DNA from 4 places in the Paraburkholderia sp. A3BS-1L genome. Region 1 is predicted to be linked to each of the others. Evidence: predicted binding sites of a transcription regulator. Region 1 holds the regulator's gene; each other region holds the start of a gene.
What was found. The regulator LexA, encoded in region 1, represses DNA repair genes until DNA is damaged. The targets are predictions, from matches to a motif close to ACTGTATNNNNATACAGT.

Region 1 (5,074 bases):
GCGGCAAGCGAGATCCCCGCCACGGAAGTCGGCAGTGCGAACGGCAGATCGACGAGCGCATCGATCACGCGCTTGAACGGGAACGTGTAGCGCACCAGCACCCAGGCGAGCAAGAACCCGAACACCGCATTGATGAGCGCTCCGCCAAGCGCGGAGAAAAATGTGAGGCGGTACGACGCGAGCACGCGCGGCGACGCCACCGCGCGCACGAGCTGCGCCCAATCGAGCGTCGCGGTCTTGAGGAACGTGGCCGCAAGCGGAATGAGCACCACGAGGCTCAGATACGCCACCGTGATGCCGAGCGTCACGCCGAATCCCGGCAGCGCGCCTGGCTTCTGTAATCGAAACGTCGTCATGCTCTATCTCTTCACATGGGTTGCGCGGAGCACCTCTCGTCATACGATACATGCGGGGCGCCGCGGCTAAAGACGCGCCTCGTCGGGCGCGCCTTGTTTTTGGCGTTGCTTGCTACTGCGTATTGCCGTCGGCTTACTACGGCCGGCTTACGGCCGGCTTATTGCGGCTGATAAATCGAATCGAACACGCCGCCATCGGCGAAATGCGTCTTCTGCGCCTTGGCCCAGCCGCCGAACGCCTCGTCGACCGTGTAAAGCTTGAGCTTCGGGAACTTCGCCGTGATCGCCGCCGGCACCTTGTCCGAGCGCGGACGATAGAAGTTCTTCGCGGCAATCTCCTGCCCCTTCTCGCCATAGAGGAACTCGAGATACGCCTGCGCCACCTTGCGCGTGCCGTGCTTGTCCACGACCTTGTCGACCACCGCAACCGGCGGCTCCGCGAGAATGCTGGCCGACGGCACCACGATCTCGAACTTGTCCGGCCCGAACTCCTTAACCGAAAGGAATGCTTCGTTTTCCCAGGCGATCAGCACGTCGCCGATATCGCGCTGCACGAAGCTCGTGGTCGCGCCGCGCGCGCCCGAGTCGAGCACGCCTGCGTTCTTGTAGAGCTTCGTGACGAAGGCCTTCGCCTTCTGGTCGTTGCCGCCCGGCTGGTGCGCCGCATAGGCCCACGCCGCGAGGTAATTCCAGCGCGCGCCGCCCGAGGTCTTCGGATTGGGCGTGACGATCGAGACGCCGGGCTTCACGAGGTCGTCCCAGTCCTTGATGCGCTTCGGATTGCCCTTGCGCACGAGAAACACGACGGTCGAGGTGTATGGCGAGGCGTTGTCGGGCAGACGCATTTGCCAGTCCTTCGCGATCAGCCCTTTATTGGCGAGTGCGTCGATGTCCCAGGCGAGCGCGAGCGTCACAACGTCGGCCTGCAGTCCGTCTAGCACCGAGCGCGCCTGAGCGCCGGAACCGCCGTGCGACTGCTTGATGGTGAGCGTCTCGCCGCCTTTCGCCTTCCACTCCTTGATAAAGGCTTCGTTGATGTCCTGATACAGCTCGCGCGTGGGATCGTAGGAGACGTTGAGCAGCGCCGTGTCCGCATGCGCCGCCGGCGCGAAGGCCGCCATGCCGACGAGCGGCGCCACGCCGATCAGCAGTTTCGCCGCCAGCGTCCTGAACCATGCGTGCCCCGTAATGCCTTGTTTCATCCACTTTTTCTCCGTGTCGTCGTGCGCATTCGTGCACTTTCGTGCGTTCTCGCGTGCCATGCAGCAATCGATGGAGGCCAGTCTAGCGATCGGCTTACATTATTAAAAATGATGTTTTCTCATTTTTTAATACGTAAAAGTGGTAAGGACGGAGGAATTGGGCGCTTGCGCCTGTTTTGCCGGTGGTTGCGTCCGTCGGGGAAGGGAAAGCGCCGTCGCGACGCCGTGCGGATGACAAAGTTCAAGTAACACTTGAAAAGCGGCGAGTACTGTATAAAAATACAGTCACCTGTTCAAACATACAGTAGCGCCATGACCAAACTCACCGCACGACAGCAGCAGGTTTTCGATCTGATCCGCCGCGCGATCGAGCGCACCGGCTTTCCGCCCACGCGCGCGGAAATCGCCGCCGAACTGGGCTTCAGTTCGGCGAACTCGGCGGAGGAACATCTGCGCGCGCTGGCGCGCAAGGGCGTGATCGAGCTGGCTGCGGGCGCTTCGCGCGGCATCCGCCTCGTGCCCGGTCCGGGCGATCTGCCGCATCAATTCACGCTGCCGCACGCGGGCCTCATGCAGCTCTCGCTGCCGCTCGTGGGCCGCGTCGCGGCGGGTAGTCCGATCCTCGCGCAAGAGCACATTTCGCAGAACTACACCTGCGACCCCGCGCTCTTTTCGAGCCGGCCCGACTACCTGCTCAAGGTGCGCGGGCTGTCCATGCGCGACGCGGGCATCCTCGACGGCGACCTGCTCGCCGTGCAAAAAAAGAGCGAAGCGAAGGATGGCCAGATCATCGTGGCGCGTCTTGGCGACGACGTCACCGTGAAGCGCCTGAAGCGGCAGCGCAACGGCATCGAGCTGATCGCGGAGAACCCTGACTACGAGAATATTTTCGTCGCGGCCGGCAGCGCGGATTTCGCGCTCGAAGGCATTGCCGTTGGTCTGATCCGTCCCACCGAATTCTGATAATTCCGCCTGCGCATTTTCTGCGCATCTTCTGCGCATTTTCCGGAGAGAGTCATGGAACGCCTTGCCCGCCTGTTGCCCTTCCGTCAATTCGGCCGTCTGCGCCATCTGCGCGGGATTGCCTCGTGCGCCATGCGCGAGGCGCGTGCTTCGGCGGCGGCCCTTGGCCGTCAATGCGGCTACCAGATCAATGGCTCGCTCTTCGACGACATCGAGCAAGAAGACGAAGCGCGCCCGCTGCCTTCCGCGCAGCCGGCCTTCGCACGCGTTTCGCTCAACAGCACGCTGAATGCGGAGCAGCCCGACCGCCGCGCACCGGTGCGCGTCTATCACGGCCAGTCGCGGCTCATCATGGTGGGCACGATGGAGGCGGTGTGCCGCGCCATCGACCGCTGTATCGCGGAGCAGCAGGCCGATGCGCCGGTCGCGCTGGCAAAGTAAGCAATAAAAGTGGGATCGTTTTTGATTGCGCGCGGTCAACACCCTGATTGAACACTGCAGGGTTGCACTAACCAATGACCGATACCCAAACGTATCCGCGCAAATCATCCAGCTGGAAGAAGCCCGTCGCAATCGCCGTCGCGGCGGTTGCAATCGTGGCGGCAGTGGGCTATGGCTATGCATCGCCATATATCGCGCTGAATAACCTCAAGGCAGCCGCCGACGCACGCGACGCAGCCGCACTGAGCGAGTACGTCGACTACCCGGCGCTGCGCGCGAGCTTGAAGCAGCAGGTTGGCGAGATGCTGCAACAACGCATGGAGGCCGCCCACGCCAGCAATCCACTCATGCTGTTCGGCGCGATGATCGGCAATGCGCTGATCGGCCCACTGGTGGACGCGTATGCCACGCCAGAGGGCGTGGCCGCATTGCTCAGCGGCATGCCGCCGACCGGCAAGCCGGGAGAACGGCCCGCGCCTGTGCCGCCGGCTGAAGCGCCGTCGCCGCCACCATCGTCACAGGCAGGCCAAGCGACGCAGCCCGCGCCCGGCAATCCGCCGGCTCAGGCGCAATCGCCGCAGCCGCAGCAAGCTCAGCCGCGCGCGCAAACCTCGGCGGGCTATCGCAGTCTGAACACGTTCGTTGTCACGTGGCAGCGCGGCGCAAACAGCGGCTATGGCGGCGATCGCTATGCCGCCATCCTGCAGCGTCATGGGCTGTTTTCGTGGAAGCTCGCCGCCGTGGAATTGAACGAGCCGAATACCGGCAACGACGCGAGCGCGTCGAACTGAGCAAGCCGTACCGAGATGAACCGCAAGAATTGCGGCGAGCCATCTTCGTGGTAGTGGCTCCGCCGCTTTTCGCTGATTGACTGAGCGCTGCAATCGCGGAAGCGATTGATAGCGGCTAGGCCGCCGCCTGCTGTTGCTGTTTTTCCTCGGCAGCCGAAGAGCAGGCCACGAGAATGCTGCACGTCACGCGGTCGAGCAGCGGCGTATTGCCCGCACCCATCCACCAGCGCGAAAGTCCGGTGCGGCAGCGATGCCCCACCACTACGAGATCGACGTGCAGCTCATTGGCGAGATTCGCAATCTCGTCGATCGGATGGCCGAACGCGAAGTGGCCCTGCGCGCGCACGCCGCGTTCGGTCAGCCAGTCCACGCCTTCCTGCAGAATCTCGCGCGCCGTTTCTTCGAAGCGCCCACATGCCACGTCGGTGAGCAAGCCCGCACTTTGCGCGATCGTCGAGCGCATGTCGACCACCGAAAGCAGATGGGTCTCCGCATGCAGGTCCAGCGCCAGATCCGCGCCGCAACGCAGCGCCTTGCGGCCTTCGCGCGAGCCGTCGTAACAAAGCAGAATTTTCTTGTAGCTCGCCATGATCGATTCTCCCTACCCGTCTGGAAACGCAGGTCACTATTACATGATGGTGCGCCGCAATTCGACACGCAAGGGCTGGAAAACGCCAGGTTTGCGTGCACATCGATGGTGCAACGGCATGGGGAGATGAACGCCCTATAATAGGCCGCCTTGCAACATGCAACAGCCGCCCAACCATGCCCGCCATCGAATTCGAGCAGGTGATCAAGCACTACGGAGACAGGACCGTCGTGAACGGCCTGTCGTTCGACGTCCTCCCCGGCGAATGCTTCGGGCTCCTCGGCCCCAACGGCGCAGGCAAGACCACCACGTTGCGCATGCTGCTCGGCATCGTTTCGCCCGATGCCGGACGCATCAGCCTGTGCGGCGAACCGGTGCCCGCGCGGGCACGTCATGCGCGCGCGCGCGTGGGCGTCGTGCCGCAATTCGACAATCTCGATCCCGACTTCACAGTGCGCGAGAATTTGCTCGTGTTCGGCCGCTACTTCGGACTCTCGGCAAGCGAAACGCGCGCTCGTCGCGCCGCTGCTCGAATTCGCACGCCTCGAAAGCAAGGCCGATGCGCGCGTGGGCGAGCTTTCCGGCGGCATGCGCCGCCGTCTCACGCTGGCGCGCGCGCTCGTCAACGACCCCGACGTGCTGGTGATGGACGAGCCCACCACGGGTCTCGATCCGCAGGCCCGCCACCTGATCTGGGAGCGGCTGCGCTCGCTGCTCGCGCGCGGCAAAACG
Region 2 (5,074 bases), 830 kb from region 1:
GGATCAATTTTTGGTCAGTCGCCCTCGAAGCTGTCTTCGATGCCCTTCAAAATCTTGCCGATTATCGACATCGAAAAGCCTCGCGCAGCCAGAAAACGCGCCTGTCGCGCGCGCTCGGCGGGCGTCTCGGGTAACTGGCCGTACTTCTTTTGCCAGACGGCACGGGCCCGGGCGAGTTCCGTTTCGCGCAGTTGCGCGTTGACTTCTTCAATGAGCGCGTCGCCCACGGCATGACGCTTGAGCTCGCTGACGATGCGCCCCGCTCCCACGCGCGCGGCGCGGCGGTACACGACGCTTTCCGCAAAGCGTGCGTCGGATAGCCAGCCTTCGCGTTCGAGCGCGTCGAGCAGTGCTTCGAGCTCGTCGGCGTTTTCGGTGAAAGGCATGAGCTTGCGCGAAAGCTCTGCGCGGCTGTATTCGCGGCGCGAGAGATAGCCGAGCGCACGGCCCTTGAGGGAACGCTCGGGGCGCTGCCTGCCAGGCGCTTCGTTCGTGGGCGCGTTTCGCGAGGTGCGTGAGGTACGCGAGGTGGAGGTGCGCTCGAATTGGTCGGCTTGCGACGAGGCCCCGCCTTCGCCCAAAGACGAAGGCGGGGCCTCTGGCGTTTCCGTCTCATGCGGCACCGAAGCGAACCCAACCTTGCGCATCACGATCGTGCTGACTCTCTGGTGCCCATTCGAGACTGGTGATCCGAACTTATTCTTCGCCCGCGACTTCGACTTCGCCGGAGTCGTTGACGCCGTCCGGCATCGTGCTCACGCCAAGCGACTCGCGAATGCGGTTTTCGATCTCGCGAGCGATGTCCGCATTCTCGCGCAGGAATTCGCGCGCATTGTCCTTGCCCTGGCCGATGCGTTCGCCGTTATAGCTGTACCACGCGCCTGCCTTGTCCACGATCTTGGCCTGCACGCCGAGGTCGATGATTTCGCCCTGGCGCGAGATGCCTTCGCCGTAGAGGATGTCGAACACGGCTTCGCGGAACGGCGGCGACACCTTGTTCTTGACGACCTTCACACGCGTTTCGCTGCCGATCACTTCGTCGTTCTTCTTGATCGAACCGATACGGCGAATATCCAGACGCACCGACGAGTAGAACTTGAGCGCGTTGCCGCCCGTGGTGGTTTCCGGGTTGCCGAACATCACGCCGATCTTCATGCGGATCTGGTTAATGAAGATCACCATGCAGTTCGTCTTCTTGATCGTGCCGGTGAGCTTGCGCAGCGCCTGCGACATCAGGCGCGCCTGCAGACCCGGCAGCGAGTCGCCCATTTCGCCTTCGATTTCGGCCTTCGGCACGAGCGCCGCAACCGAGTCGATCACGATCATGTCGATCGAGCCCGAGCGCACCAGCGCGTCGGTGATTTCGAGCGCCTGCTCGCCCGTGTCCGGCTGCGAGATGAGCAGCTCCGGCACGTTCACGCCGAGCTTGGACGCGTACTGCACGTCGAGCGCGTGTTCCGCGTCGATAAACGCCGCCGTGCCGCCGAGCTTCTGCAATTCGGCGATCACCTGGAGCGTGAGCGTGGTCTTGCCCGACGATTCCGGACCGTAGATCTCGACCACCCGGCCGCGCGGCAAGCCGCCCACGCCGAGCGCAATGTCGAGGCCGAGCGAACCGGTGGAGACCACCTGAATGTCTTCGACCGCCTCGCCGTCGCCGAGCCGCATGATCGACCCTTTGCCGAACTGCTTTTCGATCTGCGCGAGCGCGGCAGCCAGTGCCTTGCTCTTTTCAGCAGTCAGCCCAGCCGAGCCTTTCTTGCTATCTTCCATGAATCGTCCTTTGCTATGATGAACGGCGTCTGGTGACGATGCGCGCGTGCTTTTGCGCACATGCGCCTGAACGCAGACACTGTATAAAAAAACAGTAGTTTTGGCAAGCCCGTTTTTGGCCCTTAAACGCGCGCGCCGAAACCGCGAATTTTCGGAGACCGCCGCCCGACGCTGCCCGGGCCCGCTCCCTGCCGGGAGCGCTGCGCGCGCTGCACACCCCGCGCCGCACAAAACGGGCATCAAAGCGCTATGAGGGCGACGCTGGCGCACATGCGAATTCTCATTGCCGAAGACGACAGCATACTCGCGGACGGTCTCGTCCGATCACTCCGCCAGGCGGGCTATGCCGTTGATCACGTGCGTCACGGCGTGGATGCCGATACGGCCTTGTCGATGCAGTCGTTCGACCTCCTGATCCTCGATCTGGGCCTGCCGAAAATGCCGGGCCTCGAAGTGCTGCGCCGCTTGCGCGCGCGCAATTCCAACCTCCCCGTGCTGATCCTCACCGCCGCCGACAGCGTGGACGAACGCGTGAAAGGCCTCGACCTCGGCGCCGACGACTACATGGCCAAGCCGTTTGCGCTCAACGAACTGGAAGCGCGCGTGCGTGCGCTCACGCGGCGCGGCGCGGGCGGCGGCCCCACGGTCGTGCGCCATGGCGCGCTGGCGTTCGACCAGGTCGGGCGCGTGGCGCGCATCAACGACCAGGTGCTCGATCTCTCCGCGCGCGAACTCGGCGTGCTCGAAGTGCTGCTGCAGCGGCTCGGGCGGCTCGTCTCGAAGGAACAGCTCGTCGACCATCTGTGCGAATGGGGCGAGGAAGTGAGCAACAACGCGATCGAGGTCTACGTGCACCGGCTGCGCAAAAAACTCGAAACGGGCGGCGTGCGCATCGTGACCGTGCGTGGGCTCGGATATTGCCTCGAAAAGGAAGCGAATCCGGCAAACGCGAGCAACCCGGCAGACACCCCGGCGAGCCCCTCGGCAGGCGCCGCCGCGCCTCCCGCCATGCCGGCGAGCCACCACTACAAATAGCCAGGCGCCACGATGGCCGAGCCCGCTCCCGCCGCCCAGCCCGGCGCGCTCGACGACGAGGCGCGCGACGCCCGCTACGCCAACCCGTTCGCCCCGCCCGACGAGGCCGAAGCCGCCGCCGCGCGCCCCCGCTCGCTGTTCGGCGAAATTCTCGACTGGATGCTCGCGCCGCTGCTGCTGCTCTGGCCGATGAGCATCGCGGTCACGTATCTCGTCGCCAAGTCGATCGCCAACGGCCCGTTCGACCGCGCGCTCGAAACCGACGCCTATGTGCTCGCGCGCCAGATCCATCCGGTCAACGGCGTGGCGGAGCTCTCGCTGCCCGCCTCCACGCGCGACTTCCTGCGCGCCGACAACGTCGACAGCGTGTTCTACCAGGTGCTCGGCAGCCGCGGCGAACTGGTGGGCGGCGACCGCGAGATGCCGCTGCCGCGCGACGACGACCGCCCGCCCGCCGGCCTTGTGGAATTCCGCGACGACATGCTGCATGGCATCGATATCCGCGTGGCCTATACGACGGTCGAACTGCCGAATCTGTCGGGCTCGCAGCCCGTGCTCGTGCAGGTGGCCGAAACGCTCGACAAGCGCCGCCAGCTCGCCAACGACATCATTAAAGGCGTGATCCTGCCGCAGTTCGTGATCCTGCCGCTCGCGATCCTGCTCGTCTGGTTCGGCCTCTCGCGCGGCCTCGCGCCGCTGCATGCGCTGGAATCGAACATGCGCATGCGCCGCCCCGACGACCTCTCGCCGCTCGAAGCGCGGCGCGCGCCGCCCGAGATCGAGCCGCTCGTCACCTCGTTCAACGACCTGCTCACGCGCCTCGAACAGAACATGCAGCTGCAAAAGCGCTTTATCGCCGATGCCGCGCACCAGATGAAGACGCCGCTCGCGGGCTTGCGCACCCAGGCCGAGCTGGCGCTGCGCCAGGACGCAAGCGCCGAGGTGCACCGCTCGCTCGAGCAGATCGCGACGAGTTCCGAGCACGCCGCGCGGCTCGTCACGCAACTGCTCGCGCTCGCGCGCGCCGAAAACCGGATGACGGGGCAGATTTTCGCCCCCGTCGATATCGCCGATGTGGCCCGTCACGCGGTGCGCGACTGGGTGCAGCCCGCGCTCGCCAAGCAGATGGACCTCGGATACGAAGGTCCGGAGAGCGAAGCGAACGACGGCGATGAACGCGGCACGCAGGACCGCGCCGTACCGGTACAGGTCGACGGCAACCCCGTGATGCTGCGCGAGATGCTGTCGAACCTGATCGACAATGCGATCCGCTACACGCCCGCCGGCGGCCGCATCACGGTGCGCGTGCGGCCCGAACCCGCCGCGCACGTGGTGCATCTGGAAGTGGAGGACACCGGCATCGGCATTCCGGCAGCGGAGCGCGAACGCGTGCAGGAACGCTTCTATCGCATCCTCGGGCGCGACGGCGACGGCAGCGGCCTCGGGCTCGCGATCGTGCGCGAGATTGCCACGATGCACGGCGGCACGCTCACCATCGACGACAACGTCTATCAAGCCGAACCGCGTCTCGCCGGCACGCTCGTGCGCGTGACACTGCGTCTGCGCGACGGCAGCTGACGGCAAAACGGGCGAAAACCGGGATGGGACTTACCCTTAGCCAGCACCCGCCCGCCCCACATGAATTCGAAAGATAGAATCAATTGATCCGATTTTGACGACTGTTGCACGTTCGTTGAGAGAACTTAGCAAACAATAGGCCATCCGGGTCGCGCCACAGTAAAGCGTCGCTGTCGTCAGAACCCCGTAAGTTTCCATTCCAATAATGCTCCGCAGGACCGCTCGCATGGCGGGCCCATACGCATATCAAAAATGGAGACACATATGGCAACCGTTGGCGGACAAGTCTCACACGCGCCGATGACCAGCGACGAAAAACGCGTGATCTTCGCGTCGTCGCTCGGCACGGTGTTCGAGTGGTACGACTTCTACCTGGCCGGCTCGCTCGCGGCCTACATCAGCAAGAGCTTTTTCTCTGGCGTGAACCCCACCGCGGGCTTCATCTTCACGCTGCTCGGCTTTGCGGCGGGCTTCGCAGTGCGGCCGTTCGGCGCGATTGTGTTCGGGCGCCTCGGCGACCTCGTGGGCCGCAAGCATACGTTCCTCGTCACCATCGTCATCATGGGCCTGTCCACTTTCGTGGTCGGCTTCCTGCCCGGTTACGCGTCGATCGGCATCGCCGCGCCCGTGATCTTCATCGGCATGCGCCTGCTCCAGGGCCTTGCGCTCGGCGGCGAGTACGGCGGCG
Region 3 (5,074 bases), 430 kb from region 1:
GAGAAGACCCGGATCACGCATATCGACGAGGGGTTCGATTTCCTCGGCATGACCGTTCGCAAATATGACGGCAAGCTGCTGATTAAGCCGGCGAAAACGAGCGTTCAGCGCTTTCTGCGCAGGCTGCGGGAAATCGTGAAGGGCAATGCCACGGTACGGCAGGACGTGTTGATCGGGAAGCTCAATCCGTTGATTCGTGGATGGGCCAACTACTATCGACATGTTGTGTCGAAACGCATCTTCAACAGGGCCAATTGTGCGATCTGGCAATGTCTGTGGCGCTGGGCGCGACGTCGGCACCGGAACAAAGGCGCACGCTGGGTACGGCAGAAGTATTTCCGGTCTGTCGGTGCACGGCATTGGATCTTTGGAGCGGAAACAGGCAGAACGCTCAGCACAGGAAAGCCTGAACTTCTGGCGCTACACGACATCACCAGCACGCCGATCCGGCGGCATCGCAAGATCAAGGGTGCCGCCAATCCATTCGATCCGCAGTGGGAAAGCTATTTCGAGGAGCGGTCAGGTCTCGCAATGATGAACTCGCTGAAAGGCCGAATGCGACTGATCCGGTTGTGGCTGCATCAGGAGCGCGCGTGCCCCGTGTGCGGCCAGATGATCACAAAGTCCAGTGGGTGGCGCCTCTTCCACCTGGAACGAGTGACCGACGGCGGCACGGACGCAAGCCGCAATCTGGTGATGCTGCACCGGGACTGTCACAGGATCGCGCGTGTTCGCCGATTTCCGGTGGTGAAACCGGCTCCGGTGACGGGGCTTTGAAAGGCTTGAGCGGAATGCGGGGAAACTCGCACGTTCCGTTCTCAGGGGGCGGCGGCGCAGCAATGCGCTGCTGCTACCCGACCCCGTGTACGAAATCCTGGAGCAGCGCGGGCTGACGGTCTGGCTGGTCGACGCGCGGCAGATGAAGTACGTGCCGGGGCGCAAGAGCGATGTGCAGGATTGCCAGTGGCTGCAGAAGCTGATGAGTCTGGGGCTGCTGCGGGCGGCCTGGCGCCCGGGTGACGAGGTCTGCGTGGTGCGCGCGATCGCCCGGCAACGCGAGGTGCTGCTCGTCGAACAGGCCAGTTGGGTGCAGCGCATGCAGAAGGCGCTGGTGCAGATGAACCTCCAGCTCGCCGAGGTGCTCACCGACATCATGGGCATGACAGGAGAGGCGATCATCCGCGCAATCGTGACGGGCGAACGCGATCCGAAGGTGCTGGCGCGCCATCGTCACGGCCGGGTCAAGCGCAGCGAGGACGATATCGTGCGCGCGCTGACGGGCAACTGGCGCGAAGAGCATCTGTTTGTGCTCGAACAGTCGCTCGCCATGTACGACGATATTGCCCGCCATCTTGGCGAATGCGATGCCAGACTTCAAGCATTGCTCGACCAACGTAGCCGGCACCAGGCTGACTTGGGGCCGGCACCCCGATCTGGCAGCAGACAACGGGTGGAGTTCGACCTGCGGCAGAGACTCGCGAACTGGGCTGGCGTCGATCTGACGCGCATCAACGGCTTGGGTGTGAGCACTGTGATGACCCTGCTTTCGGAGATCGGCCCGGACCTGCGCCGCTTTGCCAGCGTGAAGCACTTCTGTTCCTGGCTGGGACTCTGCCCCGCCACGAAGATCAGCGGCGGCAAGATCCTGTCTGCCGGTACCAAGCGCTCGGCCAACCGCGCCCGCCAGGCATTGAAAATGGCGGCCATGGCCCTGTCGCGCAGCGACTCCGCACTCGGCGCGTTCTATCGCCGCCTGTGCGCCCGCATGGACAAGCCGCGCGCCAATACCGCGGTGGCCCACAAGCTCGCCCGCATGGTGTATTTCATGCTCACGCGCGGCGAGGCCTTCGTCGACCAAGGGCAGCAGCGCTATGAGCAGCAGCAACAGCAGCGCAGTGTGGCCGCTCTCAAGCGCCGCGCCAAGGCACTGGGCTTCCGCCTTGAACCCGAAACGGCAGCCTAAAACCGGCCCCGCAGGATTTGTTTCTTGAGAGCGACGACTGCCCGACAACTGCAGCGCGGCGCTAGAACAGATCGAGTTGCGGTTTCTCGCGCACCGTCTTCGCGCGCATGAACGCCGACATATCCAGAATGCCGTAACGCCGCTCGTTCAAGCCGAGCCGCTTCACGGCCTGGTGAAAGCGCTGCTTGAGCAGGTCGGCCCAAAGCCCGGTGCCCTTCATGCGCTGCGAGAACGCCGAGTCGTAGTCCTTGCCGCCGCGCATGTCGCGCACGCGACTCATCACGCGCGCCGCGCGTTGCGGAAAATGCGCTTCGAGCCAGCCTTCGAAGAGCGGCGCCACCTCCCACGGCAGACGCAGCACGATATAGCTCGCGCTGCTCGCACCCGCCTCGGCGCAGGCTTCCAGCACGCGCTCCATGTCCGGTTCGGTAACGAACGGAATCACGGGCGCGATGCTCACCCCAACCGGAATGCCCGCCTGCGCAAGCGTGCGGATCGTGCGCAGCCGCCGCGCCGGCGTGGCCGCGCGCGGCTCCAGCGTGCGCGCGAGTTCGGCGTCGAGCGTGGTGATCGTGATGGCCGCCATGAATTGCTGGCGCTGCGCCATGGGCGCTAGCAGATCGAGATCGCGCTCGATCAGCGAGGACTTCGTGATGGCCGCGAACGGATGCTGGCGCTCGCTCAGCACCTCGATCACGCGACGCGTAATGCGCATATCGCGCTCGACCGGCTGCCAGGCATCGGTGTTCACGCCCAGCGCGATGGGCTCCGGCTCATAAGCGGGCTTCGCGATTTCGCGCGCGAGCAACTCGGGCGCATTGATCTTTGCGTAAATGCGGCTCTCGAAATCGAGTCCCGGCGAGAGCCCCAGATAGCTGTGGGTGGGTCGCGCGAAGCAGTAAATGCAGCCGTGCTCGCAACCGCGATACGGATTGAGCGAAACATTGAACGGAATATCGGGCGACTGGTTGCGCGTAAGGATGCTCTTCGCGCGCTCCTCGAAGACCTCGGTGCGCAATGCCGGGGCTTCTTCGGCGGCAAGATCGCCGGGGCTCTCATCCGGCTGCGCATGCTGCCAGCCGTCGTCAAAGACTTCGCGCCGATCAACCTCGTAGCGCCCCTGCAGGTTCGTGACGGCACCACGCCCCTTGCGCGGCGCAGGCGGCGCGACAGGGTACCAGGTCTCGGCGGGATGGTCAGGGTCCAGTTCTTTCACGGCACAATGCAGCAAGGCGTCTCGATACTGTATAAATATACAGTATCGAGACGCCTTGTCGAGCGCTAAAAACGGGGCGCTTTCGAGCGCGGCTTCGCGCGACTACTCGCCCACCGCGATCGTCAAAGTTTCCTTGATTTCCTCCATCACCACATAGCTCTTCGACTGCACCGCACCCGGCAGTTGCAGCAGGATGTCGCCGAGCAGTTTGCGGTAGTCGGCCATCTCGCCGATGCGCGCCTTGATCAGGTAATCGAAGTCGCCCGAAACCAGGTGGCATTCGAGCACTTCCGGGATCTTCTTCACCTCGCGGCGGAACTGGTCGAACATGTTGCCGCTCTTGTGGTCGAGCGTGATCTCCACGAACACCAGCAGCGCCGCGCCCAGCACGTTCGGATTCACGCGCGCGTAGTAGCCCGTGATGACGCCGTCGCGCTCCATGCGCTTGACCCGTTCGATGCACGGCGTGACGGAGAGCCCGACCTGCTCTGCGAGGTCCTTCATGGCCATGCGGCCGTCCTCCTGGAGCAGCTTAAGGATGCGGTGATCGAGCCGGTCCAGCGCGCGGACCGGCTGACGCTGCGTTCTCATGTGTTTTTCCTGAAAATTTGACAAATACGATAACAAAATCTAGTCGTAGAACAATAGCATAGTCGATATTACTGGCTACTCCTGATTTTTCATGCCTTCGGCGCTGAATCCCCCGAGACGGATGCGGCAAGCCCTCGGCAGCGCGGCGTAGCCCCAACAAATCTATCTGGAGCAGACTATGCGAGTCGTCGTGTTGGGCAGTGGTGTTGTCGGGGTCGCCAGCGCCTGGTATCTTGCCCGCGCGGGCCATGAGGTAACGGTGATCGACCGCGAGTCCGGTCCCGCGCTCGAAACGAGCTTTGCGAACGCCGGCCAGATCTCGCCCGGCTACGCCGCGCCGTGGGCCGCGCCGGGCGTGCCGCTCAAGGCGATCAAGTGGATGTTCGAGAAGCACGCGCCGCTCGCCATCCGCCTCGACGGCACGAAATTCCAGTTGCAGTGGATGTGGCAGATGCTGCAGAACTGCACGCCCGAGCGCTATGCACTCAACAAGGGCCGGATGGTGCGCCTCGCCGAATACAGCCGCGATTGCCTGCAGGCGCTGCGCGCCGAAACCGGCATCCAGTACGAAGGCCGCACCGGCGGCACGCTGCAGGTGTTCCGCACGCAGCAGCAGTTCGACGGCGCGGCAAAGGACATCGCCGTGCTGAAGGATGCGAACGTTCCGTACGAACTGCTCACGTCCTCCGAGCTCGGCCGTGCCGAGCCCGCGCTTGCCGCGGTCTCGCACAAGCTCACCGGCGGCCTGCGCCTGCCCGGCGACGAAACCGGCGACTGCCAGCTCTTCACCACGCGCCTCGCCAAAATGGCCGAGGAACTGGGTGTCAAGTTCCGCTACAACACGCCGATCGACGGCCTCGCCGTGCAAGGCGAGCGCATCGCGGGCGTGCAGTGCGGTGGCGAACTCGTGCGCGCGGACTCATTCGTGGTCGCGCTCGGCTCGTTCTCCACGAAGATGCTGGCCGGCCTCGTGAAGATTCCGGTCTACCCGCTCAAGGGCTACTCGATCACAGCGCCTATCGTGAACGCGGGCGCGGCGCCGGTCTCCACCGTGCTCGACGAGACCTACAAGATTGCAATCACGCGTTTCGACGACCGCATCCGCGTGGGCGGCATGGCCGAAATCGTGGGCTACGACACGGCGCTCAAGCAAGCGCGCCGCGAGACGCTCGAAATGTGCGTGAACGACCTGTTCCCGGGCGGCGGCGATACCTCGCAGGCCACCTTCTGGACCGGCCTGCGCCCGATGACGCCGGACGGCACGCCGGTGGTGGGCCGCACGCCGTTCTCGAACCTGTTCCTGA
Region 4 (5,074 bases), 290 kb from region 1:
CGCGGCAGGCGCCGATTCGACTCGAAGAGGCTCGCAGCGAACGGCAGGGAAGGCGTCGGCAGATCTCGCATAGGGCGTCCTGGTCGGAAGTAAGAGAACTTTTCCGGCAATTTAGTAAGACGCGGTTACGTTTCCATGAAGACGCAATGACGATTCGATGACGCGCTGTAAGGCCACGCTGGGAAAGGCAGGGGATGACGCCCGTGCCGCACGGCGCTAGACGAGGTCGGGCGTGATGGCGGCGAACAGGACCGCTTCGCCGTCGCCGTTGCGCTCGCGGCTTTTGATCCAGAAGACGCCGGCTTTTTTCATCGCCCAACTGCGGCGGGTGTTTTCGTTCGACAAGAGGCGTGCGGCCACTTCGCCGAGCGTCGGCTGATGGCCGATCACGACGACCGTGGAGGCGATGCCTTCCGGCCAGCCGGCGGCCGCGAGCACGGCGTCGACGCTGGCGTTCGGTGCAATCTCGCGCACGACGCGGTACTGATCGGTGAGCGCTTCGGCGGTTTGTATCGTGCGCGCGGCGGGGCTCGCGAGGATCACCGCGTCATCGGGCAGGCGCGCGCGCAGCCAGCGCGCGACGTTCTGCGCCTGCTTGCGCCCGCGCGTGGTGAGCTGGCGGGCGAGATCGCTCGCGGCGATGTCTTCGGCTTCGGCATGGCGCCAGAGGATGAGGTTCATTTGGCGGTTCCCTTGGAAGAGGGGCGTGTGTAGAGGTCGTTTTCCACGCGGGTTTCCTGCATGGTGCACGCGGGGTGAGGCGGCGGCAAGGTATCTGCCTTGAGCGATGTGGGTTTGACGATCTCTGGAAGAGGGCGATATAATCAGCGATTCGTCGGAGCGTAGCGCAGCCTGGTAGCGCATCTGATTTGGGATCAGAGGGTCGTAGGTTCGAATCCTATCGCTCCGACCACGATATTCAAGGGCTTAGCATGCATGTGCTAAGCCCTTTTTCTTTTTGCGCGGGCGCGGCGCGGGTGTCTCAAGAACTGGTCAGCCCGTGAAGCATTGCGTACTGAATCAGCTCCGCGTTGGAAGTCAGGTGCAGTTTGCGCATCGCCGCCATTTTCTGAGTGCCGATTGTGGAAGTCGTGCGGCCGGAGCGGCGGGCAATTTCGGTGAGTGACATGCCGCGTGCGATTAACTGGACGATTTCGCGTTCCTTGCGCGAAAGCGCAAATTTGTGCTTGATCTCTGCGGGTGGGGCGGATACCGAAAGCCTGCGTGCGACCATATCGGAGACGGCGATTTTGCTGCCGGACTGCGCATACTGACAGACCTTGATGAGTTCGCTCAGCGACTCGTCTTTGGTGACAATGCCGGCGACGCGTGCGTGTATTAGTTCTCTGATTGTGCTGATGCTTGTTGTCATCGTGGAGTATCAACGGGATTTTCGTGATGATTAAAAATTAGCACTCCCTTAATGTTTGCATTTCGGGTTATTTGCGACTTGATCGCGTAAATCTGTGCATCTCTTTTTGTCTTCTGATCACATCGATTTCCTGAAAAAGCGAAATTTCTTCGTTAAATGAAAGCGGCCATGGAGACTCTGTCAAATATCGTGGAATCAATAAATAAGATTATTTCTACGCGGATTTATTTTTATGCCTGGTAAACATTGCTTGTGATTGTGTAATTACTTTTGGGGAGAAATTTTTCGAAAATATCGTCGCTTTCATGAGGCGATGCCGGGCGAGATGCAGGCGGCATCGAACGGAAGGGATTTAATCATGCGGGTTTTGCGAGGGGGTTCCGGCCAACGGTGCGCAACCTGCGCTGCTGCAAGACAGATCGAAGTTTGAGGGGAGGAACGCATCCGCTTCCCCAACCCCGTCAAATACTGTATAAATATACAGGTTCCAACGAGGCTTTCATGCCGTGCCGGCAATCCTGTGATGCCCCGTTTCGGATTGGGCAGGGCGTTCTATTCCCTTTTTCCAGAGCGCAATCATGGCAGCACTCCAGTTTGCGGCAACGCACCTGCCGCCCGGGCTGCAAAGCCGGGTCTGGCAGGGCAATCAGCTCGCGCACGTGGGCGAGCGCACGGTGGCGAGCGGTCATGCCGCGCTCGACGCCCAGTTGCCCGGTGCGGGTTGGCCTGCGGGCAGCCTGACCGAGCTGCTCGTCGAGCAGGGCGGCATCGGCGAGATGCGGCTCGTCGCGCCCGTGCTGCGCACGCTCACTGCTCGGGCGGGACGGTACGTGCTGCTCGTCGCGCCGCCGTGGCGGCCTTACGCGTGCGCACTCAAGGCGTGGGGAATCGCGCTCGAGCGTCTGATCTGGGTGCGCGCGAGCGAGAGCGAGGCGCCGTGGGCCGTCGAGCAGGCGCTCAAGCAGGATGGCATTGGCGCCGTGCTGCTCTGGCAGCCGAAGGCGCGCGCCGATGCCCTGAGGCGTTTGCAGGTCGCCGCGCAGGACTCGCAGTCGCTGGCGTTTCTGATGCGTCCGCCCGCTGCGCGCAGCCAGTCCTCGCCGGCGCCGCTGCGCATGGTCTGCACACCGGTGCCGCCGCCCGAGGATGCGCGCCTGAACCGCCGTGAACGGATGCAGCTCACCGCTGTGTCCGTCGATATTTTCAAGCGCCGCGGGCCGCCGCCCGCCCAGCCACTCGTCATCACTTTGCCGCTGCAGGAGTCGGTGCTGCCCCAGCCGGGCGCATGGCCGGCCGCGCCGTGGCCCGGGATCAATCATGTTGTGGATCGCCGTCACCTTGCCGTTGTTGCCGCTGGAGGCCGTGAGGCCGCCCGTGCCGCTCATGTCACTCACGTCGCCAGCACTGGAGTCACTGCGGGCCAGTCGACCTGACGAGGCTACGGGGCAGCGCTGCTGTGTGCTCGCCGATCACGCGCGCATCCTGATGGCCGATCTCGATGCGTTGCGCCTCGGCGTGCAGCCGGGAAGCACGCGCGCTCATGCGCTTGCGCTCGCGCCGGGGCTCGTGCTGCTCGAGCCCGATGCGGCGCGTGAGACGCGTGCGTTCGAGGCGCTCGCGCTTGCGCTGCTCGTCTACACGCCGAAGGTGTCGCTCGCGCAGTCGCATACGCTCCTGCTCGAAGTCGGGTCCGGATTGCGTCTTTTTGGTGGCGTGCGCGCGTTGCTGACCAAGGTGGCGGCCACGGTGGCCAGTTGCGGCCACGCCGCGCGCATCGCCTGCGCGCCCACCGCCTGGGGCGCGTGGGTGCTCGCACAGGCGCGCGCGAGCGCCGGGGCGCATGCGGCGCGGCGCTTTCGCGTGCTCAAGGAGGCCACGCTCGTGCGCGCGCTCGACGCGTTGCCGGTCGCGCTCGCGCCGTTCGCCGCGCAGCACGAGCAGGCGCTCACGCAGATCGGCTGCGCGACGCTCGGCGATTTGCGACGGCTGCCGCGCGATGGCGTCGTGCGGCGCTTTGGCGACGGCGTGCTCGCCTGGCTCGCGCAGGCGCGCGGCGAGGCGCCCGATCCGCGTGCCTGGTTCGCGGCGCCGCCCTCGTTTCATGCTTCGCTCGAATTGCAGGCGCGCGTGGAGAGCGCCGAGGCGCTGCTGTTTGCCGCGCGTCGTCTCGTGATGCAGCTGGCCGGCTGGCTGGCCGTCCAGCATGGCGCGTTGAGCGGCTTCGAGCTGCGTCTCGAGCACGAGCTGGCGTCGCGCCACGCGCCGCGCACGTCGAGCCTTGCGCTATCGTGGGCCGCGCCTTCGCGCGATGCCGAGCATCTGCTATGGCTGTTGCGCGAGAAGCTCAATCAGACCGCGCTGACCGCGCCCGTGATCGGCCTTGCGCTCGTCGCCGATCAGGTGAGCGCTTATGCACCGCCCACCGACACGCTGTTTCCCTCACCCGAGGCGTCGGACGCGTCGCTCTCGCAACTGTTCGAGCGCATTGGCGCGCGCATCGGCGAGCAGAACGTGCTGCAGTTGTTCGTCGAGGACGATCATCGGCCCGAGCTGGCGATGTCGGCGCGAACCTGGCGGACGAGCCGCGGTGCGCCTGCGCGCCGGACCGCGCGCAAGCCGCGCGATTCACGCAAGTCGGAGGCTCGCTCCGACGCGCAGCAAGAAGCCGTGCCCGTGCAGACGGCCTTCGATCTGCCCGAGGTGCCGCTGCCGTCGCAGCCACGCCCGGCATGGCTGCTCGAAAAGCCGCTCAAGCTCGCGATGCGCGGAGACCGGCCGGTTTATCGGCGCCCGCTCAAGACGCTCACGCGCACCGAGCGCATCGAGGCGGGCTGGTGGAACGGCGAGGGCGTCGGGCGCGACTACTACGTCGCCGCCGACGACCAGGGGCGCATGTTCTGGCTGTACCGCGAGCGCATTGGCGGGCAGTGGTATCTGCAAGGGCTTTTTGGCTAACGCCGTTTCATCTTCCGCATCATGTCGAACCGTGGAGCGGGCGCATCGTTGCCTGCACAACTTTCTTCGCAGGGGCCGGCGCTGCCCGATTATGCGGAGCTGCACTGCCTGAGCAACTTCACGTTCCTGCGCGGCGCGTCGCGCCCGGGCGAACTGGTCGAGCAGGCTATCCGTCACGGCTATCGCGCGCTTGCGATTACCGACGAGTGCTCGTTCGCCGGCATCGTGCGTGCGTATAGCGCGCTCAACGAATACGACGAAGCGCGCAAAAAGGCGCATGACAATGCCGCGGCGGCCGGTGCCGTGCCGGCGCCTGGCCCGTTCGTGCCGTCGCTGCATCTGCTGATCGGCAGCGAGCTGAATCTCGTCGATGAAAACGGCGCGCCGTTCTGCACGCTCGTTGCAATCGCGATGAATCGCGAGGGCTACGGCAACCTGTGCGAGCTGATCACGCTCGCGCGCTCGCGCGCGGAAAAAGGCCACTACCGCGTGCATCCGTCCGACTTCACCGATCCCGAGCCGGACTTCGCGCATCTGAAGCATCTGCGCGACTGCGTGTTGCTGCTCGTGCCGCAGCGAGCGGCCACGCTCGCGCAGACGCTGCGCGCCGCGCACTGGCTCGCGGGCTTCGCGGCCGAGCGCGCATGGCTCGCGCTCGAACTCTGGCAAACGGGGGGCGACGACACGCAGATCGAAGTGCTGCGCCACGTCTCGCAGGAAAGCGGCTTGCCGCTCGTGGCGGCGGGC

Region 2: recA (recombinase RecA) is a predicted target of LexA. The motif match lies at 1,852-1,869, and genes of this name have one in related genera.
Region 3: P5W99_RS10505 (PA0069 family radical SAM protein) is a predicted target of LexA. The motif match lies at 3,206-3,223, and genes of this name have one in related genera.
Region 4: imuA (translesion DNA synthesis-associated protein ImuA) is a predicted target of LexA. The motif match lies at 1,840-1,857, and genes of this name have one in related genera.

What each region holds. Positions count from the first base shown of each region.
Region 1 is NZ_CP120442.1:1,885,919-1,890,992, forward strand. Features, by position in the region: gene cysT (sulfate ABC transporter permease subunit CysT) at 1-356, opposite strand, end outside; gene P5W99_RS08490 (sulfate ABC transporter substrate-binding protein) at 515-1,558, opposite strand; gene lexA (transcriptional repressor LexA) at 1,871-2,521, shown strand; gene P5W99_RS08500 (hypothetical protein) at 2,576-2,962, shown strand; gene P5W99_RS08505 (DUF2939 domain-containing protein) at 3,037-3,753, shown strand; gene P5W99_RS08510 (universal stress protein) at 3,869-4,342, opposite strand; partial or broken gene nodI (nodulation factor ABC transporter ATP-binding protein NodI) at 4,519-5,074, shown strand, end outside.
Region 2 is NZ_CP120442.1:2,720,717-2,725,790, forward strand. Features, by position in the region: gene recX (recombination regulator RecX) at 15-647, opposite strand; gene recA (recombinase RecA) at 697-1,773, opposite strand; gene P5W99_RS12410 (response regulator) at 2,044-2,808, shown strand; gene P5W99_RS12415 (sensor histidine kinase N-terminal domain-containing protein) at 2,821-4,386, shown strand; gene P5W99_RS12420 (MFS transporter) at 4,651-5,074, shown strand, end outside.
Region 3 is NZ_CP120442.1:2,314,657-2,319,730, forward strand. Features, by position in the region: gene ltrA (group II intron reverse transcriptase/maturase) at 1-777, shown strand, start outside; partial or broken gene P5W99_RS10500 (IS110 family transposase) at 860-1,963, shown strand; gene P5W99_RS10505 (PA0069 family radical SAM protein) at 2,025-3,170, opposite strand; gene P5W99_RS10510 (Lrp/AsnC ligand binding domain-containing protein) at 3,282-3,770, opposite strand; gene P5W99_RS10515 (D-amino acid dehydrogenase) at 3,949-5,074, shown strand, end outside.
Region 4 is NZ_CP120442.1:2,173,310-2,178,383, reverse strand. Features, by position in the region: gene P5W99_RS09840 (GNAT family N-acetyltransferase) at 1-71, opposite strand, end outside; gene sixA (phosphohistidine phosphatase SixA) at 217-681, opposite strand; tRNA gene P5W99_RS09830 (tRNA-Pro) at 837-913, shown strand; gene P5W99_RS09825 (response regulator transcription factor) at 983-1,372, opposite strand; gene imuA (translesion DNA synthesis-associated protein ImuA) at 1,951-2,805, shown strand; gene P5W99_RS09815 (Y-family DNA polymerase) at 2,690-4,327, shown strand; gene P5W99_RS09810 (error-prone DNA polymerase) at 4,349-5,074, shown strand, end outside.